Regions from separate parts of the Paenibacillus sp. FSL M8-0228 genome, predicted to be linked through region 2. Evidence: riboswitches for the same ligand, from Rfam matches in the RefSeq annotation. Region 2 holds a riboswitch; each other region holds the start of a gene.
The links. A riboswitch is a leader RNA that binds a small molecule or an ion and turns the genes downstream of it on or off. The one in region 2 is predicted to bind cyclic di-AMP.
Positions count from the first base shown of each region.

Region 1 (7,726 bases), 1.5 Mb from region 2:
CAATCTTATTTATTATAAAGAATTTAAGGAGAGAAAAAAAGATTGAAAAAGGCATATCGTTTTACCGCCCTGGTTTTGACGGCGGTTATCTTGCTGTTGACGGGTCTTCCCATGCTCAATGCATACGGAACGGAAGCAAAACCACAGAAAAAACTTGTAGTGGGCATGAGTGCCGACTTTCCGCCGTATGAGTTTTATAGAGTCATTAATGGTAAGAAAACCATTGTTGGGTTCGATGTGGAGATTGCCAAGGAAATCGCCAAGGATCTGAACGCAGAGATGGTCCCAGAGGACATGAGCTTTGATTCCTTGCTGCCTGCTCTGCAAAGTGGTCGTGTAGACTTGGTACTGTCCGGTATGACACCGACGGATGAGCGCAGAAAGAGCATTGATTTTTCGGATGTGTACTATCACTCCAAACAAGTCATTATGGTACGCCCGGAGGATAAGGACAAATATTCAACGATGGCTACTCTGAAAGGAGAGAAGCTCGGTGCACAGAAAGGGAGTATTCAGGAAGAAATTGCACAAAAAGTGCCTAATGCTTCGGTTACCTCATTGGATAAAATATCCGATCTGGTACTCCAGCTTCGGACCAAGCGTATCAACGCAGTTGTAATCGAAGATACCGTGGCTAAAGGATACACACTAGACGGTACCGTGACACTTGCCAAGGCAGTACCTGAAGATGAAGGTGCAGAAACTGCCGTAGGTATCCGTAAAGGAAATACTGAATTGCTTGCCTCTGTAAATAAAACGTTGGCTCGCCTGAAAGCGGAGGGGGCGATTGAGAAGTTTTCTACAGAAGCGAGTGCACTGTCTGCCGACAGACAGGTTTCTTCGAATAGCATTGTAGATATATTTATGAAATACCGTAGTCTTTACGCTACGGGTATTGGCTACACTCTGTTGTTGTCTGCACTCGGAGTATTGTTTGGATTCATTATTGGTCTGATCATATCCTTGCTGCGAATGAGTGGTATACGTATCATTGAGTGGTTAGGTACCACATATGTCGAGATCCTGCGCGGTACACCTATGCTGGTACAGCTCATGATCATTCACTACGGAATTGCTTTGACGCTGGGTATCAATTTTACCCCACTCCAGTCGGGTGTGATCACATTGTCTCTGAATAGCTCGGCATATTTGGCTGAAATTTTCCGTGCGGGTATTCAGGCTGTAGACCGTGGACAGATGGAAGCAGCCCGTTCGCTCGGGATGGGGCGAAGCAAAGCAATGCGTCACGTCATTTTACCGCAAGCATTTAAATCTATACTACCTGCTATTGGTAATGAGTTTATTACAATCATTAAAGAATCATCTATTATTTCGACCATTGGGATGGTGGATATTATGTACCAAGCCCAAGTCATTAAGAATATCACCTATGAAGGATTAAGTCCGTTCGTAATCGCAGCCGCTATTTATTTTGTAATGACATTCAGCTTGTCTAAGCTGCTTGGTTTATGGGAAAGGAAGTTGAGAGCCAGTGATCACCGTTAAACAATTGCGTAAATCGTTCGGCAAGAATGAGATTTTAAAAGGCATTGATATAGATATCGCCAAAGGAGAAGTTGTCGTTATCATCGGTCCCAGCGGTTCGGGGAAGAGTACGTTTTTGCGTTGTATGAATCTGTTAGAACAGCCGACGGATGGGGAGATTTTATTTGAGGGCGAGCCGATTACAGCTCGTGGTCATAATATTAATGTAACCCGGGAAAAAATGGGGATGGTGTTCCAGCATTTTAATCTGTTCCCACACAAAACAGTGTTGCAGAACCTGACGCTTGCACCGACGCAGGTTAGAAAACAGTCAGGTAAGGAAGCGGAAAAAATTGCATTAGAACTCCTGCGTACCGTGGGGCTCGAGGATAAGAAGAATACCTATCCGAACCAGCTATCCGGCGGTCAGAAGCAACGTATTGCGATTGCGCGTGCTTTGGCCATGCAGCCGCACGTAATGCTGTTCGATGAGCCGACTTCTGCATTGGACCCTGAAATGGTTGGAGAGGTTCTGGATGTAATGAAGAAGCTCGCCGAAGGCGGTATGACAATGGTAATTGTAACGCATGAAATGGGCTTTGCCCGCGAGGTAGGCGATCGAATTATCTTTATGGATAACGGTCAAATTGTGGAGCAGGGTGCACCAGACCAGGTATTTGGCACTCCAAGCCATGATCGCACTCGTGATTTTCTTGCCAAAGTATTGTAAGAAAGTACTGATCTAATCATAAAAGAGCTCTCCGTTGACGGAGGGCTTTTCTTTTTTTGTCACCATTTCCCCATACTTTCGTAACAAATATAGATTTCTTGATGACAAAATTGTAACGAGTGTAGTATGATGTTCAGGGTTCCCAACATTTTCATGCGGATAAGGTTACAAAATTGTGATATTATGCAGTAAGCCAAAACTTACCGGGACAGCATGCGGTTAGACAAGCGCTGAAATGCTGGCCCAAACTATGGGAAGTGCGGGGGACGTAACAACGGCAGCCATTCCGATACGTCATAAGACGATGAGGAATATGCCTAGGGGTGAATTGCACGAGCATAGGGCTTCTCCTGAGTCCGAATCCGACAGCTAACTTCGCAGGCATAAAAGAGGAGGTACATATCTTTGAAACATTTAAAACATATTGGTAAAACGATGAAAATTGCGGTGCTTGCCGCAGCTATTGCAGGGTTGGCACAGACAGCTGGAATAGCGGATGCTGCCTCGCTTCACACTGCCAAAGAGGGCGATACCTTCTTTTTGCTTGCTCAGCGTTATGGAGTATCGGTAGACGAGCTAACAAAGGCTAACCCAAACATTGCCTCCAGCAATATATATGCAGGTCTGCAAATTAAGGTGCCTGGCGAAAAAAGTGTAAAGGCAGCTTCGGAATCGAAGCCGCAGCTTCTTACGGAGAAAGCAGCAGCGAATGAGGCGCCAACGATTGAAGCTTGGGGTAAAACATTCAACTATAGCAAAATAGTTGACGTTAAGGCTTCAGCGTATTCTGCCGCAGCCGATGAGAATGGTAAATGGGGCGCAGTGGACTACTACGGCAATCCGCTTAAACTAGGTACAATTGCGGTAGATCCTAACGTCATTCCGATGGGCACGAAAGTACTGGTTACAGGCTACTCCCATCCAGGTTTGCCGGATCATTCTTTTGTAGCTGTCGCTCGCGATCAGGGCAGCGCCATTACAGGAAAGCGGATTGATATCTTTATTCCAGGCAACAAATCATTTGTGAACGACTTTGGATTTCAAAATGTGAAGCTGTACGTTATTGATAAATAGCATTGTACGTATATACAGTTTAATTAAACATAATATATATTATGTAAACATAACGCCTATATCCGTATATATCTAGGTCGGACTCTTATCAGGTCCTATCCGTAAAAAGGCTGTCTTGACGAGCAGAATACTTCTGCTGGTAAGACAGCCTTTTTACGTTGCTTTAGCTTGGACCTCAATTATAAACATACTGTTATTTTCGTTCCGATGTGTGGAGTAGCCGGGGGACTGTCACAAATTTGTAGCCCTTAGCTTTTAGAGAGTGAATTAGACCCGGCAAAGCTTGGATAGTGCCTTGCAAGTTGGAACTTTGACCTCCACCAGCGTGCATTAAAATAATAGAGCCAGGCCCTGTAGCTGGAATCACATTTCGCTGAATTTGTGTTTTACTTAGTCCCTTCCAGTCGAGAGAGTCTACATTCCAGTTGACAATCATGTAGCCATGACGACGTGCCCACTTTATTTGAGGCTCTGTAATTTCACCGTAGGGTGGACGAATCAACTTGGGGCGAAAACCTGCGCTGGCTTGTAAAATACGTTCTGTTTTTGTAATCTGGTTGCGAAAGCGTTCTGGTGTAGCCTTCCTAAAATCCGGATGAGTATAGGAATGATTTCCTATAGCATGGCCTTCACGGATAATACGACGTATAATCCCCGGATGCTTTTCCGCACGGTGACCGACGATGAAAAAGGTGGCTTTGATGCCGTTGGCGTGTAATACGTCCAAAACCTGCGGCGTATACCTAGAATCGGGCACATCATCAAAGGTTAAGGCAATTTGGCGGGTGTGTGGGCCGCACATTTTAAAAATGTCCGCATGTTTTTTACGCAACATTGCTAATGTAGGAGTAGCTCGATCTGTACTCAGATGTACAGAAGAAGCAACAGCTGCTTCCTTGGGATGGGGCGTTCCGATCTTGGGAGGCGCATCCGCGTGAACGGGTAAACTTGAAAATGCTAGTAACAGTGCCAAGCATGGCAACACTCCCCTGTACGGCATATGTATCCCCCCTTTTCGTGCAGTGGTACCTAGTGGTGCTCTCGACTATTATGTACCTGTCCTATTAAAAATATGCTGGTTACCAAGTTAGGCTCATAAACGTCTGGAAAGAAGTTCGCGATGAAATGATTATCAATGAAGATGATGGAGCTAAACGTACATATTCTCTTAAACATGACCGAAAACAAGAGCATTTTCGCAAGTTTTAGCCTTACAACGGATTCGGTATCCCGTGACAGCTGGTGTATAATGGGGTTGCAATTCATAATTATACAGACATGGAATTGAAGGAAGGAAGGATAAAAGTGACCGACTTGTTTACTCCTTATCAATTAAAGGGGCTTTCTTTAAAAAATCGGATTGTTATGCCCCCGATGTGCCAATTTAGTGTGGAGGCCGAGGATGGAAATCCGACGGATTGGCATCATGTCCATTATGTGAGCCGAGCAGTAGGAGGTGCTGGTCTTATTATTGTGGAAATGACAGCGGTTCATCCTGATGGACGTATTACGGATCGTGATTTAGGTATTTGGAGTGACGAACATATTCCTGCATATCGTAAGATTGTAGAGGAAGTTCACAAGTATGGTGCCAAAATTGGCATTCAACTAGGCCACGCTGGACGCAAGGCCGAAGATGCTGAGCAACCTGTGGGTCCTTCTTCGATTCCTTTTAGCGAACGCCTTAAAAAGCCGCACGCCTTAAAGACAGCAGAAGTCAGGGAACTGGTTCAGGCATACAAAGAAGGCGCGCGCCGCGCGGTGGAAGCCGGTTTTGATACGGTTGAGATACATGGCGCTCACGGCTATCTGATCCATCAATTTCATTCGCCTTTAACAAATACGAGAGAAGATGAATATGGCCAGGATCTGTCACTGTTCGGTGTTGAGGTCATACATGCTGTTAAAGAGGTTCTTCCTGCTGATATGCCTGTGCTTATGCGGATATCTGCCAAAGAATACGTCGAAGATGGATATAATGTGGAATACATAACAGGTGTAGGGGAACGATATCGTGATGCAGGTGTGGACATTTTCCATATCTCTTCTGGTGGCGAGGGTCCAATTGGTTCTGGCGGAGGGCCGTCTGCGCGTGCTGGCTATCAGGTGGATTTAGCTCATACCGTCCGTGAAAAGCTGAATGTACCTGTAATTGCTGTTGGATTACTGGATGATTATGAAGACGCCCGTCGGGTTGTTCAGCAAAAAGAAGCTGATCTGGTAGCAATAGGCCGCGCCATGCTGCGTGATCCCTATTGGGCGTTGCATGCATCGCGGGAGCTAAAAGTACAGGCCGACATCCCAGAGCCTTACTTGCGCGGCTTTTAGATAATTTTTGAAACCCTCTTTGCAAAGCTTGCGTAAACATGTGTACAGAGCTTAAAATTTAAGCATTCAACTCTAGGAGGAACTTCACATGTCTATTTTCAAACGATTAAGAGATCTTACGATGTCCAACATTAACGCCATTATTGACAAGGCAGAAGATCCAGTTAAAATGACGGACCAATACATTCGTGATATGCAAGAGGACCTGGAAGATGCAGAGAAAGCGGTAGCCGCTCAAATTGCTATTGAAAAGAGATTCAAACAGCAATACGAAGAACAGGCTGCTTTGGTAAAGAAACGCGAAGAACAGGCACATACCGCTGCAAAAGCACAAAATGTAGATCTGGCCCGTCGCGCGCTGGAAGAAAAGAAATCTGCTGAACAAAAAATGAACGAGTTCAAAGCTGGTTACGAACAGAACAAAGCTTCGGCCGATAACCTGCGTGGCAAGCTGGATGAAATGCGCAGACAGCTGACAGAAATGAAAAACAAGCGCGAGACACTGGTTGCCCGTTATAACGCAGCTAAAGCGCAAACTGAAATTAACAAAGCTATGAACGGTTTTAGCTCTGATACGGCAACTGCCGGATTGAAGCGTATGGAGGAAAAAATGCTGCAAGCAGAAGCACGTGCCGAAGCGAGCAACGAAATGTCTTCTAAGGAAAAATCGTTGGATGAGGAGTTCAAAGAGCTGGATAAGAAAAGCGCCGTGGACGATGAGCTTGCCGCTTTGTTGAAGCAATACGAAAATAAATAAGAACATTTAAGCAGTGCCGCCAAGTTTGATTGCTCAGGAAGCGAAGGAGAAACGTTTTCTCCTTCGCTTTTCCCTGCCCGCAGGCGTAAAACATTATATGAAGGTCAAGAAGATGTGGAGGATGGTATGAAATGCATTTTTTAGAAACGATGAAAGCAATGCTTGTATGGACTGGTGCGGGAGCTATTTTGATCTTCGCATTAATGTATGTCGACTCTTTATTCACGAAGTATAAGGATTTTGCCGAAGTGAAAGCTGGAAATATGGCCGTAACGGTACGAATGATTATGAAGCTGGTTGCACAAGGCTATATTTTGTCAGGCTCTATCGCTACAGCTAATAATTTGCTCGAAGCGCTTGTGTATTCTGTGATCGCTTTTGTCATCCTGCTTGTTTTGGAAGTTATTGTACGTCTGCTGTTGCGGTACTGGGCCCAGTTTGATCTGGATAAAGGTACACAGGAAGGTAAAATTGGTTTCGGCCTGTTTTCAGGAGCGCTGCATCTGGTTGGCGCCTTGATCATTACAGCATGCTTCTAGGCTAAGAAAGGCAGGAATATAACCATGGGTGTTTGGAAACGAATTTCAAATCTATTTGCTAAGCCGGAGCCGCCAAAAGCAGAGAAAAGCATGCTTCACTTAAATCCAGGTGATATCTGTGAAGTTTCGCTTGTCACCTATGAAGTGGTAGGTCGTGTACATAATCGTGCCCGGAATGCCGTTGTTTTGACACTTCAGGATGGTAATCAAATCAGTTATCTTCATATAGAGGAACGGGAAACACTGCAATTCGGACTATATCAGGCCATCGACGGCAGACTTGACAACCCTGAGGAAGTGCCGACCATTTTAGAGCTGGATGATACAACGTATCATTTGGAGGAGCAATATTCTGGGCAAGTTACCGTCATGGGCCGTGCTCCTTTCCGACAGGGTGGAGAGCAGCATGTTTGGCAGTACCAGTCTGATAATTACCATTTGTTGCGGGTAGAGTGGCAGGACGGTCGCTTTATGCTTTATGAAGGAGAAGAAGTGATTACCGGAGACGTCAAGGTTATTCGGGCAAGCTAGGAGAGGGTTACACATGAGCAAACGCACCTGGCAGTATGCATTAAAGGTCTTTGTGGCGCTGAGCTTGTTCGTATCCGTGTTAAGCGGTTGCGGCGCGCCAAGTGTAAAGGATACGTATCCGCTGGAATCGGTTAGTGGCAGCGGAAATTCAACCTCGTATGTATACCGGGCAGCTGGCAAGACAGTCCCGGAAGTAGCGGAGGAATTGAAAGAACAGCGTACACCGGAACAAATGTCACCGCAGAGCAATGAGCGGATGTTTCTGGTATATAGCGATGAGTG
Region 1 covers NZ_JBBOXA010000001.1:3,136,574-3,144,299, reverse strand. Annotated here, with positions in the region: gene MKY98_RS13845 (ABC transporter substrate-binding protein/permease) at 43-1,506, shown strand; gene MKY98_RS13840 (amino acid ABC transporter ATP-binding protein) at 1,493-2,215, shown strand; cyclic di-AMP (ydaO/yuaA leader) riboswitch at 2,446-2,614, shown strand; gene MKY98_RS13835 (3D domain-containing protein) at 2,621-3,289, shown strand; gene MKY98_RS13830 (polysaccharide deacetylase family protein) at 3,483-4,289, opposite strand; gene MKY98_RS13825 (NADH:flavin oxidoreductase/NADH oxidase) at 4,595-5,617, shown strand; gene MKY98_RS13820 (PspA/IM30 family protein) at 5,706-6,374, shown strand; gene MKY98_RS13815 (DUF350 domain-containing protein) at 6,506-6,913, shown strand; gene MKY98_RS13810 (DUF4178 domain-containing protein) at 6,938-7,444, shown strand; gene MKY98_RS13805 (DUF4247 domain-containing protein) at 7,458-7,726, shown strand, end outside.
Region 1: linked by a shared signal. The riboswitch ahead of MKY98_RS13835 (3D domain-containing protein) and the one ahead of MKY98_RS20940 (TrkH family potassium uptake protein) in region 2 are both predicted to bind cyclic di-AMP.

Region 2 (7,726 bases):
CTGCCAAGAAGGAGTATCGAAAATATAAAATCCGTTCTGTGCAGGGACCCGATGATTATGAAACAATGCGTGAGGTTATCCGGCGTCGATATGAACGTGTGCTTAAGGAAAATTTGGAACGTCCCGACTTGATCGTTGTCGATGGTGGACGTGGACAAATTAAGGCGGCGACCGATGTATTGCAAAATGAGCTGGGTTTGTTCATTCCTGTATGTGGTTTGGTGAAGGATGCCAAACATAGAACATCCCAACTATTGGTGGGAGAATCCTCTGAGGCCGTGACACTTGCACGTAATAGCGAAGAATTTTACCTGCTGCAACGGATTCAGGACGAGGTTCACCGTTTCGCCATCACGTTCCACCGCGAGCAACGCGGCAAATCTATGGTAACTTCCCGGCTGGACTCTATTCCAGGCATTGGCGAGAAACGGCGTAAGTTACTGCTTAAGCATTTTGGATCGCTCAAAAAAATAAGAGAGGCCAGTGTCGAAGACTTCCGGCCTCTCTCTATTGGGGATAAGCTTGCGCGTCAGATTATAGCTGCCCTTCGGGAGGAGGAGTCGTAGAATGCGACTCCTCTTTTTGTATAGGTTCAAACATCATTCGATTTGGCTTTTTAGGACTAAACCAATAAATGATGTAACCCACAATGGCTGGAAGTAAGATCCAGAATAGGCCCGCGCTCACGTTCACAGTATCTCCCAGACTCATCACACTAAGTCCCATTAGAATGCTGTCAAAAATAACGTGGCTGAACATGGCGGCAATAAAGCCGTAACGCAGGAACACAAAACTGAACAGCAAACCAAGAAAAGTCAGCTCAATAGGTCTGGAAATCACTGGATAGATCGGATAAAGTGTATGTCCCAGTGCCCAAATCAGCGTGGTGATCAGACAAGCAACAAAAGTATTTTTCACTATTTTTTTGACCATCGGAATACCAAACAGACGGTAGACAGTCTCTTCACCAATACCTGCCATCCAGGCCATAATCGGCAGTAGCCATGGATAAGCCATATTGTAAGGGGATTGCGTGGCATCTGTGGTGGAGAATGTATTAAATGTGCGCTCCAGTATAAAGAATAAAATGGATTGTACCCCGAGCAAAATAAAGGCCCACAAGTAGCCAACATACATACTGCGAAGCACATACAGCCCGTAGCCCGGCTCTTTCGCACGTGGCCATGCATTCAGTCCAACCTGACGCATAAGTCCGTCACCGCCGACCAAGGAGAAGTAGAGCGCTACAGCCATGACGAAGGTAACACCAATCTGGAAAACCATAAGAAATAGAAGCATGCCCTTACCGCCTGCTTCTGCTTGCAATAAAGGCAGCATGTTCATGGTCCCAGCTATACTAGCAATAAAGTATATAACGGATAGAACAATGCCGCGTACAAATGAAGTATGTCGTCGGGTGAGTGACGCATACACAATGGCAAGTACACCCAGCACAAAGCTAAATAGGGCATAACCCGCATAGGTCATCCAATTCGCCCAAAATGTTTGCTTTTCGATATAATCGGTATAGGATGACGGGGCCGAAAAGCTTTGAGTGAAGGAGCGAACATCACCGTCTTCAAAAGTAAAAGCCAGTGTAAGTACCGAGGCGCCAATTTTTTTATCGTCTACGGTATACTTTAATCCGCCTTCTTGTTCAGTGGTCGCGAGCTTCAAGTCCGACGGCTTAAAGCCAAAGCGCTTCACCCATACAGCGGCCGCCTGCTCCTTGGCTTCAAGCGTCATGCCGTCCTCAGCCACACGTACAAGCCTGTTACGTGCTTGTTCATCCGTAGAAATATCAGCCTGCGTGTAATTGGTGCTGGAGGTGATCCGTTTAAAACTAACGACCTTCCCAGTGGATAAATCTACATGAATTTGCAGCTTGCTCTTCGCTGAGGATTCAGGCAGATCGACCCGAAAGGTTTCGTAAGGGTAATTTTTCTTCCATGTACGGTCGTACTGTTGAAGCAGTTTTTCTCTAGATAAATAACCGTACAAATCTGTTTCGGCCTGATAGGTCACCAGAGGCTCCTCTGGCTGTGATTCAGTATATCCCAGCTCGGAGCGGGCGAAGTCCAATGCGTGTATGACCGCTTCTTGTTTGCTGATGACCTTTGCATTCATTACTGATTCTGGACTCGGATTGCTAAGCGAGGGAATAAGCAATTGAAAGATAAAAAAGCAAATCAGGCCAATCCCGCCCAGCAAGCCTAATTTTTTGAAGTTGGCCGTGAGCACGACCGGTTTCCCGATAGGATTCATGAGTTTCCTCCTTAATCTGTAAATAAGAACATCCATTAAAGATATCATACTGCACAGGTTCCCGCCAACAGACCAGCGATATTCATGAAAATAGAGTGAAAGCACTTTAAAGTTCCAATAAAATAAGATAAGCTGCGATTAAACGATGCCCATTCGCAAAATAAAGCCAATTTCACGTTTTTTCGACGAAATCGGTTTTGTGATCTGGATATAGAAGGATTATAATCTTGAGGCAATGCCTATAAAATACATAGGTAATGATATACAGTTGAGCCGAATTTCTATGGGAAAACGGGGGAACCATGTTACTGGGGTGAATTTTACAGCCGATCACTGGTGGATCGGAAGTGTAAATAGGGCATACTGTGCTGCCCGAATCCATCAGCTAACCTCGTAGGCTATGAGCAGGAACCAAGTCAGGCACTCGGTTTTCCGGTGTCTTTTTTTGTGCGTATAAAAGTGTTTGGATTGGTTAGATAGACCGCTGCGGGTGCAGATTATTCTTCCGATTGCTGTTATCCCCGGATTTTTTGATTGTATACCCCCTTTAATGGTTAAAATCCGGAGATAAAGGCAAACGCTTCGCTTCTTCAGAACAATTCTGCCCCCTTCGCTACTGCCCGCCAATAGCACAGGGGGCCGAGTAGTGCTTGACATGCATTCTTCCTGTATTCAGGGAATGCTAATTATAGTTAACTAAGGTTTGGAAAAATCAAAAAATTCAGGGGCAACGACGATCGGAAGATCAAATGGAACGCGTAGCGAGCTTACACCGTATTAAATCACTGTTTTTATAGTTTTAAGGATTAGGAGAGAAGTGATGAATAGATGAATCCCAATGCAAGCTGGCTCCGGCTTTCTCCACCGCAGATATTCGTTGCGGGCTTTGCCATTATCATTCTAATAGGTAGTTTATTGTTAATGCTGCCGATCTCCAATACAACAGGAAAGCCACTTGCGTTTATAGACGCTTTGTTTACTGCCGCTTCCGCGACCTGTGTTACAGGGCTTGTCGTAAAGGATACGGGGACCTTTTTTACAACCTTTGGTCAAGTTGTTATCGTGGCGCTCATTCAGATCGGCGGCCTAGGCTTTATGACCATGGCTACCTTGATTGCACTGGTGTTCAAGCGTCGGATTTCCCTGCGGGAGCGTCTCATTTTGCAGGAAGCGATGAATCAGACTTCTGTAGAGGGAATTGTCGGGTTAATCCGTAAGGTATTACTGTACTCACTGGTTATTGAAGGCGTATGCGCTACGATATTCTCGGTTCGCTGGTCCTTTGATATGCCCGTAGGCAGGGCGATTTATTTTGGAATCTGGCATGCCATCTCCATGTTTAACAATGCTGGTTTTGATTTATTCGGTGAATTTCGCAGCTTGACAGGTTATGTATATGATCCGATTGTTAATTTTACAGCCATGTTTTTGATTATTTCAGGCGGCATTGGTTTTGTAGTGATGTCAGACCTGGCAGAATATCGCAAGCGCAAGAGACTGTCCTTGCATACCAAGGTGGTACTCAGCATGACGGGCGCTATGATTGTAGTCGGCACGCTCGTGATTTTTGTATTTGAGTTTACGAATCCGAAGACTCTCGGCTCGCTTGATTGGGGTGGTAAGCTATTGGGATCTTTATTCCAGTCCGTTACTCCCCGTACCGCAGGTGCCAATACCTTGGACATTGCAGGCTTGCGGCAGGCTACGCAGTTTTTTATCATCATACTCATGTTTATCGGGGCTTCTCCTGGCTCTACTGGAGGCGGGATTAAGACCACAACATTCGCCCTGCTCATTGGAGCGGTGATTTCGATGCTGCGGGGGCGGGAAGATATTGTACTGTTCAAGTACCGACTTGCGCAGGGACGAATTTACAAGGCTTTGACCATTACACTGCTGGGGTTGCTGTTCGTGATCGGGGTGACGATGATTTTGTCGGCAACCGAAGATCATCATTTTCTGATGATCTTGTTCGAGACGGTATCTGCGTTTGGTACGGTGGGGCTGTCGATGGGGCTTACACCTGATTTGACAGTCATAGGCAAGCTGGTGATTACCCTGACGATGTTTGCAGGTAGACTGGGGCCACTCACGCTAGCTTATGCACTGGGGCCGAAAAAGGGTAAAGAATTATATCGTCATCCGGAAGGTAAAATGATTATAGGATAAGGGAGTTTTCGAGTAGATATGAAGACGCAGCAGTTTGTAGTTATTGGCTTGGGGCGGTTTGGCTCAAGCCTGGCTTTGCAATTGGTGGATATGGGGTGCGAGGTGCTAGGCATTGACCGGAATGAGGATGTTGTGGACAGTATGAGTGAGATGTTGACACATACTGTCGTGGCGGACGCTACCGATGAAGACTCGTTGCGATCACTGGGCATCCGTAATTTCGATTGTGGCATTGTTGCTATTGGTGATGACATTCAGGTAAGCATCCTCACCGCCATTTTGCTGAAGGAGCTGGGTGTGAAAAAAGTCGTAGCCAAAGCCATATCTGTGCTGCACGGGCGTGCGTTAGAAAAGCTCGGTGTGGACCGGATTATTTATCCAGAACGGGATATGGGTATCCGGGTGGCTCACCAGCTAGTCACGCCTAATTTGCTCGATTATTTGGAGTTGTCTAAGGAATATAGTATTGTGGAACTCAATGTACCTGCATGTCTGAATGGCAAAACGCTAGCAGAGCTAAATGCCCGTACCCGCTTTGGTTGTAGCGTCGTGGCGCTTCATACGGCGAATGGTATCCTGATCGCACCGACGGCTATGGATCGATTAAAAGCCGACGATATTATGGTCATCATCGGCTCGAATGATAATATCGGCCGCTTTGAGGATGAGGTTGTTAATGTTAATGAAGAGGGCTAAACCCTTTACACCATACGGTAGCCTGCAAACGACGCACGTGTCTCGCTAATCCAGCGTCGTGCTGTCGGACCGAGATCGGTCGTCTCCGAGTAAATGAGGGAGGTCGTTCGGCGTGTCTCCTTCAAATCGGGCAAGTACAGTGCAGTGAGTCCATTATCCCGTAATAGTTCGCTGCGCAAATAGGATTTGGGTAGCAAGGCAGAAGCCTTACAGGTTGGAAGCAGGCGTACAATTGCCTCGAAGGAGTCGATTTCCATGCGGATATCCGGCATGATGCCGCTGCGCTGGAACAAGTCATCCGTCAGACTGCGATACCAGGTTCCTTTGGAGAAAATAATCATCGGCAGTCCTTGCAGATCTTTCATCGAGGCCGTTCCTGTCTTGACGGTTAATTCATGTCCAATGGAAACAACGAGCTCCAAATGATCATCAAATAGCGGAATGCAACGCAGTCCGACTTCATGAATGGCAGATCCGACAATACCGGCGTCTGCTTTTTTGTCACGTACAAAGGCGACGATTTCATGGGTTTTACCGGTGAGCAGCTTCAGCTCGGTTTGAGGATGCTTGCTCATAAAAGCTTCGACAAGGGTAGGCAGCGTTGTCTGGAGTGTCGTGAGACTTGCGCCGAGTGTAAGCATACTCTGGGCTTCATTTTTGTGCTGGGAGAGCTTTTGTAAGAAGCGAAGCTGTCGTTGCCGTTGCTCTAGTGCGAATGTATAAACAAATCGGCCAGTGGACGTAATTTCGAGCCGTTTGCCCCGACGATCAAAGAGATTCACACCCAGCTCGTCCTCCAGCTTGGCAATTTTGCGGGACAGGGCGGGTTGGGACAGATTCAGCAGTTTGGAGGCTTTATTCAGGCTGGACTGCTCGACAATGACGGCAAAAGCGTTCAAATCCTCAAACAAATCATCCACTTCCTCTCTATATGCAAAAAAGACATAATAATTAATACGTATATTGCAATTCCATTATAAGCCGAAAAGGAGTAACATGAAAGCGACACAAGATGTTCACACTTTTGTTTTTCCTAATAAGGGACACCTTGTTGGACATTTCCTGTCGGGAACTGTCATTTTATATGTTATATTACTATTGAAAACGCTATTATTGGGAGAAGGGAGCATGACCTAGATGAGAGGATTTTATTCCAGAAAGCTGCATTCGCTTCTTGGCGTCATTCCGTTGGCTCTATTTTTTGTTGAGCATTTGGTGACGAACTTCACAGCGGTGGAGGGCGGCAAGGAAGGATTTAATCGCAGCGTGGCCTTCCTGAATGGTTTGCCGCTGGTTATTGTGCTAGAAACTTTATTCATCTACTTGCCATTACTGTTCCACGGAATTTATGGCTTGTATATCGCTTATCAGGCTGACCCGAATGTAAAAAGGTTCGGCTATTCACGTAACTGGCGCTTTCTGTTCCAGCGTATTTCCGGCGTCATTACGTTTGTATTTATTATCTGGCACGTATACGACACACGCTTTCAGGTCGCTCTGGGTAATGTAACCCATGAGGAGCTAGGCGGCGTCATGCATGGCATCGTGACAAACCCGGTTTATTTTATTTTGTATTTAATCAGTGTCGTTTCGGCATCCTTTCACTTTGCTAACGGACTGTGGGCATTTATGGTCAGTTGGGGGATTACTGTGGGACCACGTGCGCAAAAAGTATCTTCTTATATCTGTATGACCCTATTCGTGGTGGTGTCTATCGGCTTCATCGCTTCCCTGCTTGCATTCCGCAGCGCGGAATTTCAGGAAACAGCAACTGCCTTGGTGCAATGCAGTACTTTTAAACAACTACTGTAAATGAGTCATATCCATTATACATTGTGTTGAAATTCTATTTTCAAACGTAAAAGGGGATTTGGTTAAAAATCCTGAAAAAAAGGAGTGAGCAGAAATGGCAGCATCCAACATTATTGTCGTGGGCGGCGGTCTGGCAGGTCTAATGGCTACGATCAAGGCGGCAGAGGCGGGAGTTCACGTTCATTTATTTTCTTTGGTTCCGGTCAAAAGGTCCCACTCCGTTTGTGCTCAAGGTGGCATCAATGGTGCGGTAAATACCAAGGGTGAGGGAGACTCCCCCTGGATTCACTTTGATGATTCGGTCTATGGCGGGGATTTTCTGGCCAACCAGCCTCCGGTAAAAGCGATGTGCGAAGCGGCTCCGGGGATCATTCATCTCATGGACCGCATGGGCGTCATGTTTAACCGGACACCGGAAGGACTGCTGGACTTCCGCCGCTTCGGCGGTACCCAGCATCATCGGACCGCCTTTGCTGGTGCGACGACAGGACAGCAGCTTCTGTACGCTCTCGATGAGCAGGTACGGCGCTGGGAATCTGCGGGTTTGGTGACCAAGTATGAAAACTGGGAGTTTTTACAGGCTGTACTGGATGATGAAGGCATCTGTCGAGGGATTTGCGGGCAGGATTTGCGTACGATGGAAGTGAAGACTTTTGCGGCGGATGCAGTTATTTTGGCATCTGGTGGGCCCGGGATTATTTTCGGTAAAACCACGAATTCCGTCATTAATACGGGCACAGCTGCCGGTGCGGTGTATCAGCAAGGCGTACGCTATGCGAACGGT
Region 2 covers NZ_JBBOXA010000001.1:4,631,840-4,639,565, reverse strand. Annotated here, with positions in the region: gene uvrC (excinuclease ABC subunit UvrC) at 1-566, shown strand, start outside; gene MKY98_RS20945 (CPBP family intramembrane glutamic endopeptidase) at 535-2,265, opposite strand; cyclic di-AMP (ydaO/yuaA leader) riboswitch at 2,527-2,680, shown strand; gene MKY98_RS20940 (TrkH family potassium uptake protein) at 3,094-4,434, shown strand; gene MKY98_RS20935 (potassium channel family protein) at 4,453-5,130, shown strand; gene MKY98_RS20930 (LysR family transcriptional regulator) at 5,136-6,041, opposite strand; gene MKY98_RS20925 (succinate dehydrogenase cytochrome b558 subunit) at 6,268-6,942, shown strand; gene sdhA (succinate dehydrogenase flavoprotein subunit) at 7,037-7,726, shown strand, end outside.

Region 3 (7,726 bases), 3.1 Mb from region 2:
ATGGCTTGACATGCTCTACTTTCATTTGCGCCTCAAGCGCGAGATTCAGCTTGAGCACGTTGACACGCGGCTCGCCGAACACGCCGGCGCTGCGGCCTTCTGTCTGCTCCTGCACCAGTGCTCTCAGTTGATCCTGCGGGATACCCGTCAAGCCGCTAATGCGCGGAATTTGCACCCATGCCGCCTGTGGCGAGATGTGTGGGTCCAGACCGGAGCCGGAGTTCGTAATCAGGTCCACCGGAACCTGACTAACAGGCACATCCGGGTTATGCTTCTGCCAATCCGCAATAGAGTCCTTGACTCGCTGTATCAAGGCCGGATTCGACGGTGCGTAGTTACTAGAGCCTGAACCAACCCCATTATAATCAACGCTCGATACCCGACCTTGAAAAAACGCCGAATCAGTGAAAGACTGCCCAATCAGTTCGGAGCCGACCACCCGCTCCTCCGCGTCACGAAGCATACTGCCGTTTGCTTGCTGCGGAAACAGAACCTGCGCTATTCCTGTACTGGCTAGCGGATATGCCAAACCGCACAAGAGAATCATCAGCACCGAAGTTCGCAAAGCCACTCCAATAACTGTACTTCCTCGCATCTCTTGTCTCTCCGGTTTTCCTTCCGACACAGTCCCGGTCCCTGTATGTTTGTTATGACCTTGTCCGCCAGATTCAGCTTTTTCGTGTGCAGCAAATCTGCGTCCAGACATCATCCGATAAAAACCACTCATGTCGTTCACCCTTTCTGCGCTAAATCCACAAATGCACCAGCAAATCAATGGCCTTTATACCGACAAACGGTACGACCATACCGCCCAGACCGTAAATCAGCAAATTCCGTCCCAGCAGGCGATCCGAGCTCATCGGCTTATACTTCACGCCCTTCATGGCCAGCGGAATCAAAAGCGGAATAATAACCGCGTTAAAGATCAACGCCGACAAAATAGCGGACAGCGGGGAGCCAAGCCCCATGACGTTCAAAGCGCCCATTTGTGGAATGGCTAGCATGAACATCGCCGGGATGATGGCAAAATATTTGGCAACATCGTTCGCAATGCTGAACGTTGTCAATGCTCCGCGCGTCATAAGCAGCTGCTTGCCGATCGCGACCACCTCAATAATTTTGGACGGATCGGAATCCAAGTCCACCATATTAGCCGCTTCTTTGGCCGCGACTGTGCCGCTATTCATGGCAAGACCTACATCGGCTTGCGCCAACGCAGGTGCATCATTGGTGCCGTCTCCAGTCATGGCAACCAGCTTACCCTGTTCCTGCTCACGTCGGATAACCGCGATTTTGTCCTCCGGCTTGCTCTCAGCTACAAAGTCGTCCACACCCGCTTCTCGAGCAATTGTAGCTGCTGTCAGCGGATTATCTCCGGTACACATGATCGTACGGATACCCATTTCCCGGAGCTGATCAAACCGTTCCTTCATGCCTGGCTTCACTGTATCCTTTAAATAAATAATACCGTATATCTGATCATCTAGCGCGACTGCCAACGGTGTACCTCCTTCAGAGGCTACCTGATTCGCTTTTTCCTCCAGATCGGCTGGAACACTGCCATTTTGCGATACGATCCATTGCCGAACGGAATCCACTGCGCCCTTGCGTACCTTTCGTCCATCGGCCAGATCCAGACCACTCATCCGGGTCTCCGCCTTGAATTCGATAAAGGTTCCACCTGCCGCCAAGGATTCATCCAACGTATGCTCCTGTTTGCGCATCAACTCGAGAACCGAGCGACCCTCTGGCGTCTCATCCTTCATAGAGCTAGTCGCTGCCCACTTCACTAGCTCTGCCTTCTCCACGCCCTCTACAGGCACGAATTCACTCGCCATCCGGTTCCCGAAGGTGATTGTACCTGTTTTATCCAGAATCATCGTGTTGATATCCCCAGAAGCTTCTACCGCCTTGCCTGACATGGCTAGCACATTAAACTGGGTGACCCGGTCCATACCGGCAATCCCGATGGCTGACAACAGTCCTCCAATCGTGGTTGGAATCAGACAGACTAGCAACGAAATCAGCACAGGAACAGGCAAATCAATGTTAAAATGACGGGCAATCGGCGCTAGCGTAACCACCACAATTAGAAAAATAATCGTCAAGCTAATCAGCAAAGTGTTCAGCGCAATCTCATTCGGCGTTTTTTGCCGCTGAGCGCCTTCCACGAGCGAAATCATTTTATCAATAAATGTCTCGCCCGGCTCTGTCGTAATCCGCACCTTAATCCGGTCACTAACCACTCGCGTTCCGCCGGTTACCGAGCAAAAATCACCACCCGATTCCTTGATGACCGGAGCCGATTCTCCCGTAATTGCAGATTCATCCACCGAAGCCAAACCTTCAATGACCTCACCATCGCTTGGAATCATTTCACCCTGGGAGACAATAACTACGTCCCCCTTACGCAACTCGGTTGAGCTAACCACCTGAATGTCATTTCCGACGAGCTTGTTAGCTTGCGTGTCCTGCTTGGATTTTTTTAAAGAGGCAGCTTGTGCCTTACCCCGCCCCTCCGCGAGCGCTTCGGCAAAGTTGGCAAAAAGCAACGTAAACAACAGAATAACAAACACGGCCAGGTTAAAGCCTATTTCCTTGTCAGTTCCAAAATAACCGGGAAACAGTAACATTAGCAGCACGACCAATGTACCGATCTCCACGACGAACATGACAGGATTTTTCATCATCATCATCGGATTTAATTTTATAAAGCTATCCTTGATCGCATGCTTCAAGATGCTTCTGTCCAGCATGTGTTTGCGTTGTTCCTTCATGGTCAAACACCCCGTTCATCCATTCTCATTTTCTTCTTCACATGGTCAAAAATTCAGCAACAGGTCCCAATACGATGACAGGTAAAAAGGTCAACGCACCAATCAGCAGCACGACCCCGATCAGAATGGCTCCAAATAACTTGTTGTCCGTGCGCAGTGTCCCCGTCGTCACCGGAGTCGGCGCTTTGGCATTCAACGAAGCCGCCACAGCCAACAATGCAATCATAGATACATATCGCCCGAAGAACATAACCATCCCCGTTGTTACATTCCAGAATACGTTGTTATCTGAAAGACCTTCAAACCCCGAACCATTATTTGCGGCAGATGACGCATATTCATAGAGCACCTGAGTCAACCCGTGATAGCCAGGGTTAGTGACCGCATCATATCCCCAATGACTCATAAACGCGAGCGCAGTTGGGGCGAGAATGAGAAACGGATGTACCAAAATGGCAATGGCGATCAGCTTCATTTCCTTGCCTTCAATTTTCCTTCCCATAAATTCCGGAGTTCTCCCGACCATCAGTCCGCATATAAACACACCCAGAATCGCATACATCAGCATATTCATCAGCCCGACACCCTTGCCGCCAAAAATGACGTTTAGCATCATTTCTCCCAAAGCAGCCATGCCACCTAGCGGGGTTAGTGTATCATGCATATTATTGACCGAACCTGTCGTTGCCGCTGTTGTGACCGCAGTGAATAAAGCCGATTGTCCAATACCGAAACGAACCTCTTTCCCTTCCATGCTTCCCTGAGAAGCATCCACACCCAGTGTCTGGATTAACGGATTACCTGTCTTCTCAGACACATACGTAATGGATAGAAAAATTAGAAACAATACCATCATGGAGCTAAAAATAATCCAGCCCTGCTTACGATTACGGGCAAACAATCCAAAGGTATACGGCAACGAAGCCGGCATTACCCACATTGCCAAAATTTCCAGCACGTTCGTCCAAGGACTTGGATTTTCAAAAGGATGCGCAGAGTTAGCTCCCGCATAACCGCCCCCGTTCGTCCCCAAATGCTTGATGGACTCCAGAGAAGCAATGGGTCCCATAGAAATTTGCTGTTGTGTTCCGCTCAGCGTCGTAAGATCCGCCGTAGGCTGTAGCGTCTGTGGTATCTTCAATCCCACCAGCACCAGCGTAAGCACAAAGGCCAGTGGCAGGAAAATCCTTATAATAGCTTTAATAAAATCTTGAAAGAAATTGCCCATCCCTTCACCGCGCCGCGTCAATCCTCTCATAAAAGCCGCAGCAACCGAAAAACCGGAAGCAGCCGAAGTGAACATCATCATCGTGACGAACGCCATCTGTGTCAGATACGTAAGCCCGCTTTCTCCGCTATAATGTTGGAGATTCGTATTCGTCATAAAGCTGATTACCGTATTAAAAGCTAGTGATGCTTCCATATTACTGTTTCCAGCCGGATTACCGGGAAGCATTCCCTGTAAACGCAACAGCAAGTAGCTGATTGCCACAAGCACGACGTTCGTAGCAATGAAACTCATAACATACGTAGTCCAACGCATGCTCTCCACTTTCTTCAAGCCTACTACCTTATAAATCAGCTTTTCTGTTCTGCCAAAAATCCGATCCGTTCGATTCGGTTCATTCGAGAATACATGATACATATATGTACCCATTGGCTTTACCAAGAGCAGCAATATAACGATCACAATTCCAATTTGAAGCAGCTCCATCCTCTATTCCTCCTTCAAAATGCTCCTGCGTTTGGAACAACAGACCCGATTAGACCATCTATGAAGTGCACACGTTTGCGAAAACCTGCTACCAATGATGCTTTAATGCTCAGATCTGTTGTTCCCGCCCGCTCTATCCCTACAAGTGACTAGAACTTTTCAGGGTTCAGGAGTGCGTAGATTAAATACATAAACACAATAGCCGTAAGCCCGAGTATAACGATCATCCTCTTCGTCCTCCTTTAGAGGTCTGCGCATCACACCAGCGTACAAACAGCAGTATCACTCCATAACTCACAGCCATGACGAGCAGCATGTATATATCCATCATGTTTATACCCTCCGTATCGATCCTCAGATCGCCATTCTTATTCCATCATAAAATCATAAAACAACTATGTCATAAGTGCTTATCCGTTCAGCAGAAAACCCACCTCTCCGTTCAATGTGTAGATCACATGGTCCGCTCCCAATCCCCGATAAATTCCTTGTGGATTACAGCCGTGTGTAATAACATAGATCGATTCCGATGTTAGTGGTCGACATATTTGCAGGAAACGGCAAGTCAGATTCAAGCTGTTCTCGAACAAATACACACTACCAATTTCTTTTTTTGGAAAATTCCATTTTCCCGCTTGCATGGTATTGATGCGGACAATGTGCTCCACACCCATTTTTTTGAGCTGTCGTTCCTCCTGGGCGCTATTCGTGAGAACTGCAAACGCCAATTTTTTGAAAATAAGCAATTTCACAAAACTTCTGCCCGCTTCATTCGGTGCAGTGACAATAATTAACCGACCTTCCATCAGTAGCTCCTCTCCCGGTATAAAAAGACAACAAAAAGAAGCCGAAGGAAAAAGGCTTTCCTCCGGCTTCTGACATATCCATGATAAAATAAACCATGGCTGCACACGGCGGTTTGTTGCCTCTCCCTGTACGCTTACGAGGTTAGCTGTCGGATTCGGACGTGAGAGTCGCCCTATTTCTGGCACTTGACCGGAAAATTCACCCCATGAGACACACGGCTTCCGAAGCCGTACAGTCTCGATTGGTTCCCCCGCTTTTGCAACTGCAAAATTCAGCGCTATAGACATTTCGTTGTTGCTTCATTCAAGTTAATTTGAAATTACGTCTTGAATCATACACCCGCGCATGGAAGACTGTAAAGCTCAACTGCAGGGTTATAAATCGGGCTTTAGAGCATAGAAGATTAATAATAACGCTTACAATGCAACTATGCTTCTCACATCTCCTTTAATCTCTGTTTTTCATCCCTTTTTGAAAATGACAAGCATGTCAATATTGGCGTAGGGTAAAGCGTTATTGGCCTTTTTTTGTAAAAAGAGAAGAAAATACGCTATATGTACCAGCTAAACACCGATTTAACCCGCTTTTATAAGAAGAAACAACTTAATTCGCTCCATTTGCGGTGCGATTTACTGTTTTGAGCAAAATACGATTTTACAGCGCCTGAAGGCTTTATACAGCTTTTCCAGGCTTGCAACCCTTCTTTAAATTGTCTAAAATTTAATTGCTGAATATTGAATGAGGAGAGATGCTATGACCGTTTATGAATATGATGCGCAAACCCTGCAAGGGAAACAAATTCCGTTATCCACATTTGAAGGGAACGTTCTGCTTATCGTGAACACTGCCAGCAAATGTGGGTTAACCCCCCAATACAAAGCGCTACAAGAGCTATATGACCAGTATCATGAACAGGGGCTCGAAATTTTGGGATTTCCCAGCAACCAGTTTGCCAAACAAGAGCCAGGTTCCAGTGAGGAGATCTCCGAGTTTTGCCAGATCAATTATGGTGTCACCTTTCCGATGTTCGCCAAGACAGATGTCAATGGCGATCAAGCACACCCCTTATTTCGCTACCTGACCCAAACAGCTCCGGGGGTATTAGGGTCCAAAGCGATCAAATGGAATTTTACTAAATTCTTAATTACAAGAGAAGGTAACGTGTTTAAGCGCTATGCACCGCAAACCACTCCAGATAAACTGGCGGGAGATATAGAGAAGCTTTTGCAGCAAAACTGACATTCTTCATTATCACAGTTAATAAACGACCTGTTGCAACCGTGGCTTCCGTGGCTAAAGAATATAACGAAAATGCTTAACAAAAAAAGCACCCTTTCACGTAAACCGTGTCAGGATGCTTTTTTAACTAGGTCTTGCATATAATGCGGTCGAGAGGACTCGAACCTCCACGGGCGTACGCCCACTACCCCCTCAAGATAGCGTGTCTGCCATTCCACCACGACCGCAAATCATAATGTATTGAGGCAACAGATTTATTATACTCTCTCATCAACTATTTGTAAACAAAAATATTATAATTATTTTAACTTACATATATGAGCGATAATAATACCGTCCTGCATAAAGATAACCGCTTGCTGAACTATGCATTAATGTTGCCCCCTTACGGATTATCAGAACCACCTAGCACTTAACTAAGTAATTAATTTGACGAAATAACGTATTTACGATTGTAAAAACACGTATAAAAGTGTATCATAGTTTCAGATGGTTAATTCTAACATGTTTACTGATGATTATTATAACACACCAATTATTCCGTAAGAATCCGTAAGGGGCGATTTCTTTTGAACAACAAAATGCCTGTCACCTCCTTCGGGTGGGCCATCAAACAACGGCTTGTCGAACTTCGACTGGATCAGAAAACATTTTGTGAGACACACAATATTCCGCCTTCACGCTTGTCCAATCTGATTCACGGCACCCGCAAAGCACAAAGGTACAGAAAACAAGTTGCTGCAATTCTGAACATCGACGATAACGATTATAAGGAGGCATCGCCACTCTAAATCCAACAAGCATTCCAGTTACATACAGGTCATTCCATATCACCAAGAAACCAAATAAACCCGTAAAGCGAACCCCTCCAGTTCGTTTACGGGTTTTCAACCCAGACAATCTTTAGCCAAAAAAATCATTCCGGCTTTGTTTTATCCTTCTCACTTTTTTGCTTACGATATTTCGCAAATTCAACATATTCTAAAATAAAATTCTGTTCTTCCGTCTCAAGATCTTCTGCCTGGCAATTCAGTGGCCCCATCACTCCAAAAAAATAAGCAGCCTTCTGCTCCTGAAGTACGCCTTCTCCCGGCTTAATCCCTTTCATTAACCAATCGAGCGATACATTAAAAAAGTCCGAAATCTGAATTAAATGAGTGGTACCCGGCGTTGTTTTCCCCCTTCTCCA
Region 3 covers NZ_JBBOXA010000001.1:1,484,487-1,492,212, reverse strand. Annotated here, with positions in the region: gene kdpC (potassium-transporting ATPase subunit KdpC) at 1-727, opposite strand, end outside; gene kdpB (potassium-transporting ATPase subunit KdpB) at 747-2,777, opposite strand; gene kdpA (potassium-transporting ATPase subunit KdpA) at 2,815-4,491, opposite strand; gene MKY98_RS27040 (potassium-transporting ATPase subunit F) at 4,641-4,718, opposite strand; gene MKY98_RS06805 (hypothetical protein) at 4,902-5,297, opposite strand; cyclic di-AMP (ydaO/yuaA leader) riboswitch at 5,413-5,585, opposite strand; gene MKY98_RS06800 (glutathione peroxidase) at 6,052-6,537, shown strand; tRNA gene MKY98_RS06795 (tRNA-Leu) at 6,682-6,764, opposite strand; gene MKY98_RS06790 (hypothetical protein) at 7,107-7,328, shown strand; gene MKY98_RS06785 (helix-turn-helix domain-containing protein) at 7,454-7,726, opposite strand, start outside.
Region 3: linked by a shared signal. The riboswitch ahead of MKY98_RS06805 (hypothetical protein) and the one ahead of MKY98_RS20940 (TrkH family potassium uptake protein) in region 2 are both predicted to bind cyclic di-AMP.

Region 4 (7,726 bases), 4.5 Mb from region 2:
TTAGTATGAGCACATCGCCTATTCTGGATGAAGAAGGCCAGATTTTGGGGTTTATCTGCGTGTCGCGTGATATCACGGGTCGCAACCGGATGGAGGAGTTGTTGCGCAGATCAGAGAAACTGACAACCGTCGGGCAACTGGCGGCAGGCGTAGCGCATGAGATTCGTAATCCGCTAACCACGCTACGTGGCTTTCTCCAACTACAGCAGCAAAATCAAGTGTTGAATATGAAACACAACGATATTATGATGTCTGAGCTGGATCGCATTAATTTGATCGTTAGCGAGTTTTTAATACTGGCGAAGCCACAGGCAGTGCATTTTCAGAAAAAAGATGTTCGTTATATTGTGAGCGACGTGATTTCTTTACTAGATAGTCAGGCGCATCTGCTGGGCATTGTATTCAACCTTCAGGTCACGGACGAGCCTGCCCTGGTATACGCTGAAGAAAATCAGTTAAAGCAAGTATTCATTAATTTACTTAAAAATAGCATGGAGGCTATGAGTAAAGGTGGCATCATCACGATTCATTTGTTCTTGGAGGGAGAAAACGTTAAAATCTTCATACGGGACCAGGGAGCGGGTATTCCCGCAGAAATGCTGTCCAAGTTGGGAGAACCTTTTTTCACAAACAAAGAAACAGGTACAGGACTAGGACTTATGGTCAGCCAGCGTATTATACAGAGTCATAAAGGCACACTGGATATTGAAAGCACAGAGGGAGAGGGAACGACAGCCCTGGTGCAGCTTCCGATTGCCAAGCCGGAGTAACGGGCTGGGGCGCAGGAGGAAGTGTGTTAGTAGAAATGGAGGGTACACAGGTTGCGCATTAACAAGTTTATCAGCGAAACCGGTTTTTGCTCGCGCCGGGAGGCAGACAAGCTGGTAGAGAGCGGTCGCGTGACGATTAACGGCGAAGTGGCTGTGCTGGGTAGTCAAGCGGAAGAAGGCGATGATGTTCGCGTGAACGGCAAGCCACTGCGCGATAAGTCTGATCACGTCTATATTGCATTGAACAAACCGGTGGGCATTACAAGTACAACGGAGAGCCACATTAGAGGCAATGTTGTTGATTTTGTGGGGCACCCGCAGCGGATATTCCCGATTGGACGCCTGGATAAGGATTCGGAAGGTCTCATTTTACTTACCAACGATGGAGACATTGTGAATAAGATTCTACGGGCAGAAGGCAAGCATGAGAAAGAATATATTGTAACAGTGGACCGCCCTGTCGTACCGTCTTTTGTGCAGGGCATGTCTAGCGGGGTGAAAATACTCGGTCAGCGGACGCTACCTTGTGAGGTGACGCGTGTATCTGAGTATGTATTCCGTATTATCCTGACTGAAGGGAAAAATCGTCAGATCCGGCGTATGTGTGCAGCCTTCGGTTATGAAGTTAAAAAACTGCAAAGGCTGCGAATCATGAATATTCGGTTGGGGTCCCTTCAGAAAGGTGCCTGGCGTGATCTGACAGAGGCTGAGAAGCTGGAGCTTGGTCAGATGCTCGATTATACGCTTAGCTAATGCCAGAGGGGCTCGTATAGCCTAGAGCGTATGATCGTCGTATCTGAAAGGGCAAAGTACAGGAAGCACTAAACAAAGAGGCACCAGCTGCATAAAAATGCGGCGGTGCCTTTGTTCATATAACATATGCATAATCAACCTTCACTCGAGCTTGAGGTAGGACTGATGACTTGTGTCCCGTTCTGATATTTGCGGAGAACAGATATTTCAACACGACGGTTTTTAGAGCGTCCTTGACCATCTTGATTGCTTGCCAATGGACGATACTGGCCATAACCGATGGATACAAACTTGGTTGGGTCGAGATCTGGATTGAGCAACAAGATACGCAAGAAATTCAGAGAGCGCTTGGCGCTCAAATCAAAATTGGACGGGAACTGGCTGTTGGAGATCGGTACATTATCCGTGTGACCCGATACGATAACATCATAGCCAGGGAACTGCTGGAGCATACTAGAAATGGACTTGGCCAGCTTTCTTGCTTCCGGCTTTACTTCGGCCTGCCCGGATGAAAACAAGGCATTATCACTAATGGTGATCATTAGTTGCGATTGGTTTAGCTTGGTATTCAGCAACGGGGTCAGGCCGTTATTTTGAATGTATTGATCCATCTGTTTTTTAAGCTTTTTTAAATCTTCTTCTTCCCGTTGGGCCAGCTGTTTTTGCAGTTCAGAGGTAGAAGTAGCTTTCGATTTTACGGGTTGTGACACTTGTTCTTTATTTTTGCCCATATCCATGGATTGTGACGACGGATTCGCGGCTGAGTGATCCAGCACGCCAGTGCCGCCATTAAAAGCTGCACTCAGGGATTGAGCCATAGTTTCAAATTTTTTGGCGTCGAGCGAGCTCATACCGAATAAGACAATGAAAAGAGCCAACAGAAGGGTCATTAAGTCGGAATATGGCAACAGCCAGCTTTCGTCAGCATGCTCTTCATGCGGTTCATGTCTCTTTTTACTCACTGGAATCGCCATCCTTCTGGGTCATCGTAGCCCGTTCGGTCGGAGTCAGGAAGATCGTCAGTTTCTGACTGATGGCGATCGTCGATATCCCCGATTGAATGGAAAGCAGACCTTCGACCATCATTAATTTAAGCTCGACTTCTTTTTTGGATAACCGTTTCAGCTTGTTGGACATCGGATGCCACAGGACATAACCTGTAAAAATACCGAGCAACGTCGCAATGAAGGCTGCTGCAATGGCATGAGAGAGCTTTTCCATGTCACTAAGGTCGGCCAGAGCGGCGATCAGACCTACAACCGCACCGAGTACCCCGAGCGTTGGAGCGTACATACCGGCTTGGGAGAAGATCAGCGCGCCAGAGCGATGTCGATCCTCGGTGGCATTGATATCCTCCATTAGAACGTCCCGTACGAATTCCTGATCATTGCCGTCAATAATCATTCGCATGCCGCCACGCATAAAGGGATCGTCGATTTCCTCTACCTTGGATTCCAAGGCGAGCAGACCTTCACGACGGGTAATGGATGCCCACTCGGTAAACGTACCGATGAGCTCTTTGCGGTCTAACAGTTTTTGTTCGGTGAAAATAACCTTGAACAGCTTCGGAATCCGTTTGATTTCTGCCATCGGGAAGGCCATAAATATACTCGCTGCCGTTCCGACGAAAATAATCATGTAAGCAGCGGGATTATTGACCAGATTGACGACCGGAGCGCCTTTTAAGATCATCCCGACGACCAGTGACAAAATCCCGAGCACAAGTCCAATAATGGTTGAAATTTGCATGATACACCTCATCCATGAGAATAGATTTTGAATCCTTTCATGCCGCCGGGGTCGTCCTTGCCCCAAGCGCGTCATTACAAGACGGATTATAGTATTTATCGACAAAACTCTCTTTTTTGTTAAGTGCGAATTTCCGGTATAATAAGGTGATTATGTATTGAATGGCGGAACCATTGGAGGAAATGGCATGGGAGTAAAGCATGGACGTGAGTATGAACAAATTTTGAACGATTTGACAGAGGCTGTGGGGCGCATCCCAGATAGCTATGAATTTTTTGAGATGGAAGCAGAAGATTGGGACAGGCTGGACCCGGCGGGACGTCAGGAAGTCAATGAAGCTTTGGCAGAAGACTTATTTTATGCACTGGGTACAGAGCCCACAATCACTGTAGGGAGTGGCGTTGTGATCTATGAGCCGGAGCAGCATCGTATCTATGTACTGATTGGGGACGAGGAGCTGACGTCAGTCCCTTTGATTTGAGGTCCGTCTTATGGATTTATCAACGGGGCCGTGGTAATATGTACACCAATATATCGTAGTTTTGGCCGTATTTAAGCGGTCGAAAGGCTTCCGTATAAACGGGGAGGAGTTCGTAACATGCCTTTTACACAAGAAGAGATTGAAGCACATCTGGAGAAACTGGAGGGCTGGGAGCTGGAGGAAGGACGTTGGATCGTTCGGAAATATAATTTTTCCAGTTTTATGAAAGGGATTGCATTCGTGGATGAAGTTGCCGCTATATCTGAAGCATTCAATCATCATCCATTTATTACGATTGATTACAAGACCGTGACTCTGCGTTTGACCTCTTGGGACGATGGCGGTATTATGGCCGTGGATATTAAGGAAGCCCAACAATATAATGAAGCTTTTGAAAAAATGCGTAGCAGTCATTGAGCTTGTAATGATCTGTCGTATGATGATAAAAGCGCCTTCGCTATACAACATCGTGGTTGTATGCCGAAGGCGCTTTTATCATAGAATCTGGGTTGGGTGCTCGGGACGATATACCATACAATAAAATGGTTTCTTGCCGTCGGGGGTCTGGCGTTCATAGGTATCTGTAAGCTCAAATCCAGCCGCCTTGTAGGCCCGGATAGCGCGCCCATTCCAAGTAAGCACCTCTAGATCAATTTCATTCTTCGGGTTGCGTCGTTGGGCTTCCTCTGCAATGGCACGGACAAAATCAGAGCCTTTGCCATGTCCGCATCTTTCAGGATGCATGCCAAGACCTAGCCGGGTCACACCGATCATAGGAAAATATTGAGCAAATCCCATCAGCTTGTTCTCTTCATCCAGTACGGCAACATATTGCTCTTGGCGAAGCGTGGGACTTCCAAATTCGACCTCAAGCGCCTTCATTTGTTCCCAGGGGAGCCAACCGTATATGTTATAAGGTGGATCATAGCGCCACTCACAGATTGCAGCCGCTTGATGCTCGTCCATGGGTACGATCCGATAGTTGGATATTGAGGCCGGCATGTGTTCCATCCTCCTTTTACAGGTGCTTCAATCATTAACAACAGATTGTAGACAAGTTGCAGGGGAATGGCAAGCGTGTTTATTTTATACCCAAGACGGGTATACATTCAATAAGAAGGAATTACTGCTCATATGCTCCCCCAGCGGTGACGGTAAAACCGACGATGTTCGCTAAAATTGAAACCTTTTGAGGTGTCAGTTCGTCAGTAAAGATAATCATTGCTGATGTTGTGGACATAAAAAGCCGCAATTCGATTCCGGCAGAATCAAATTGCGGCTAGAGTTAGCTTGCTGTGCGTTAGTTATTCTACGTTGTCGTCATCAGGAATATCTGAAGCTACAGAATGGTAAGCGTCTGTGCTCATAATTCTTTTTGCACCGACATAGCGGTTAGCGTAATAATTTTCGTTCAGTGAGCTAACTACTACACCACGTGAAGTCGAGGAGTGGGCAAATTTCCCTTCACCTACGAAGATACCTACATGGGAAATGCCTCTTCCTGTGGTGTTGAAGAACACCAGGTCCCCAGGCCTCATTTCATCGCGGGATACAGAAGATCCCATTTTGAATTGTGATCCAGATTGATGCGGAAGTTTAATTCCCAGTTTGTTGAATACATACATTGTGAAGCCGGAGCAATCGAATCCCTCGAGTGTAGTGCCTCCGCTTCTGTAGTTCGTTCCTTTGGCATCTTGGATGACCTGGTCCATCTTGGAGTCTGCAAATGCACTGCCGCCACCGAATGTAAAAGATGTAAAGGCAATGGCAAGACTCATAGCTGCGATCGTTAGCTTCTTCTTCAAAAAAAATATACCCCTTCCAATGCCTGCGAGGTTAGCTTAAGGATTCGGTAGAAGGTTCCCCTATGACCACTCTGTTGCGAGATCAATTCACCCAAACTGGTTCCCCCGCTTCCTAGGTGCCAGGAATTAGGCTTTACTTAAGATGTGCACCTTGGAGAGCAGTATTCACAATAACGATATTTTTGAGATAAAGGTTACAATAAAGATTACAAAGTTGTTACTATCAGTTCACTGCGATTATTGTAACAAAGTCGGCTGGCTTTGGCAAATGTTTCATTGCAAAAAGTTACAAAAAAAATCTGCTCCTAATGTCCCAGGAACAGATCTTGTTAACAGTATTCAGTTATGTGCCGTTTGCGCGGTTATGCATAAAGTTTTTTCGACAGACGGAAATGAAGTGATTAACATAAAGGAAGGGCTTAGCTTCTACTGGAGATATCGGTATGCCATAGTCTGTACTGCGAACTGATATGCCACAGCCTGACCAGACTAGTAACAAAATGATACGATTGTTGGAGAATGAGCGCGAGCATGCCAGTCCAAATCATCGCCACGGTGCCAAATAGACCGAAGACCAGCAGCACACAAGCACCGAGCAAAAGGGATATACCGACAGCTGGGAGAAGCTGGCGAAAGAAGGCGAGCAGGGACGATAGTATGGCGTGACCACCGACAGTGCCTAGTTGCATATACAGGATGCACTGCCGAATGAACCATCCGTATGCCATCCATCCCATGGCATAGGGCAACAAGTGCAGCAGGTAAGAGGGAGATTGAAGCGTACCTGCTACAATAGGGTAGAGTCTCGGTACTACCCAAAAGGCGGGAATCAGCAGCAGTCCCAACTCGATGATGTAATACAACAGCGACGACATGCCATGGCGTTTCATACCTTTGAAAAAGGACAGGCTTTGCGGCTCAGTCGCATCGGTATGCAGGCTTTGATATATTCCGGCTCTAATGAAGGGAGTGATTAGTATGCGTAGTACAGTCGCCCCTAGTAGTATCCACAAATACACATGTACTTCCCGGCTGTCCATCAGAGCAATCTGGCTCTCCATCCAAAACAAGGTCTGTCCCAGCTCGTTTTGACCCTGATCAGGATAACGGAGCAATAGCGGGATAACGGCAGACTGCACCAGTCGATAGAGAAACACCCCCCACAGTAGTCGATACAGAAATAAAATGATAACGATATAGAATCGTATGCGCACCAGCGCCCAGCCCTCTTTTATAACAGTCCGCATCTATAGACACCTCACCATGACAGACTTCCAAGCAGTGTCTCCAACAGCTTGGTTACACTTATACTCCAACGGGTTTGTTGCTTTTCGTCCAATTCGGCTTTTAGGGTATTGTTAATATGCTTGTTCTCCAGTGCAATGGTATATAGGGGATCAAGGGTTACATAGGAAACGGGAGAAGTACTTTTGATCCGAAAAGTTGTGCTTTTGCCCGCACCGTCCCAAGCCTTGAATTTCGTGGTTCCATCCTTGAAGGTAAATTGGACAGGGATCTTGGGATAATCCGCCCCTTTTTTGCTGACCGTCACGACTGCTTCATATCCATTCTCCAGCTTGTGGTTTGTGATGTGATCCACTGAAAAGTCCGCCATCTGGCCGTCATATACATACTGTTCAAAATAGTGGCTCCATGAGCGTCCGGTGACTCTCTCCACGATACGTTGAAAATCCTGTGAGGACGGATGCTTAAATCGGTACGTCTGGACGTAGGTCCGCATAATGCGATCCATTTTTTTCATACCCACCTGACGTTCAATGCCCCGTAGTACCAGCTTGCCTCGAGAGTAGGCATTTTGCGCGTACTCAGCAGCCGAGCCGTACTTCCATGACTCACGGTTTAGCGGCTGTGGGGAGGATACCTGTCCCGATTGTAATGGCAAGTTGGGGGTAAGCCCATATTCTTGCTCCATAAGTCGCTCCTCTGCATAGGAGGTGAAGCCTTCATCCAGCCACGGCTCCTCAAATTCATTATTGGCTACCATTCCATAGAAATATTGATGTCCAATCTCATGAACTAATGTCCGTTCCAGACTATAGCCAGGATTGAGATTACCCGCAGCAGCGGCCGTGATGAGTGTCGGATACTCCATGCCGCCAGCTCCATTGCCTGATTTAGGTGGAACCACGATGGACAGGGTGGAATAT
Region 4 covers NZ_JBBOXA010000001.1:130,334-138,059, forward strand. Annotated here, with positions in the region: gene MKY98_RS00505 (PAS domain S-box protein) at 1-770, shown strand, start outside; gene rluF (23S rRNA pseudouridine(2604) synthase RluF) at 822-1,523, shown strand; gene MKY98_RS00515 (flagellar motor protein MotB) at 1,658-2,485, opposite strand; gene motA (flagellar motor stator protein MotA) at 2,478-3,272, opposite strand; gene MKY98_RS00525 (hypothetical protein) at 3,460-3,753, shown strand; gene MKY98_RS00530 (4a-hydroxytetrahydrobiopterin dehydratase) at 3,871-4,170, shown strand; gene MKY98_RS00535 (GNAT family N-acetyltransferase) at 4,249-4,755, opposite strand; gene MKY98_RS00540 (C40 family peptidase) at 5,058-5,558, opposite strand; cyclic di-AMP (ydaO/yuaA leader) riboswitch at 5,564-5,701, opposite strand; gene MKY98_RS00545 (hypothetical protein) at 5,978-6,805, opposite strand; gene MKY98_RS00550 (M1 family metallopeptidase) at 6,817-7,726, opposite strand, start outside.
Region 4: linked by a shared signal. The riboswitch ahead of MKY98_RS00540 (C40 family peptidase) and the one ahead of MKY98_RS20940 (TrkH family potassium uptake protein) in region 2 are both predicted to bind cyclic di-AMP.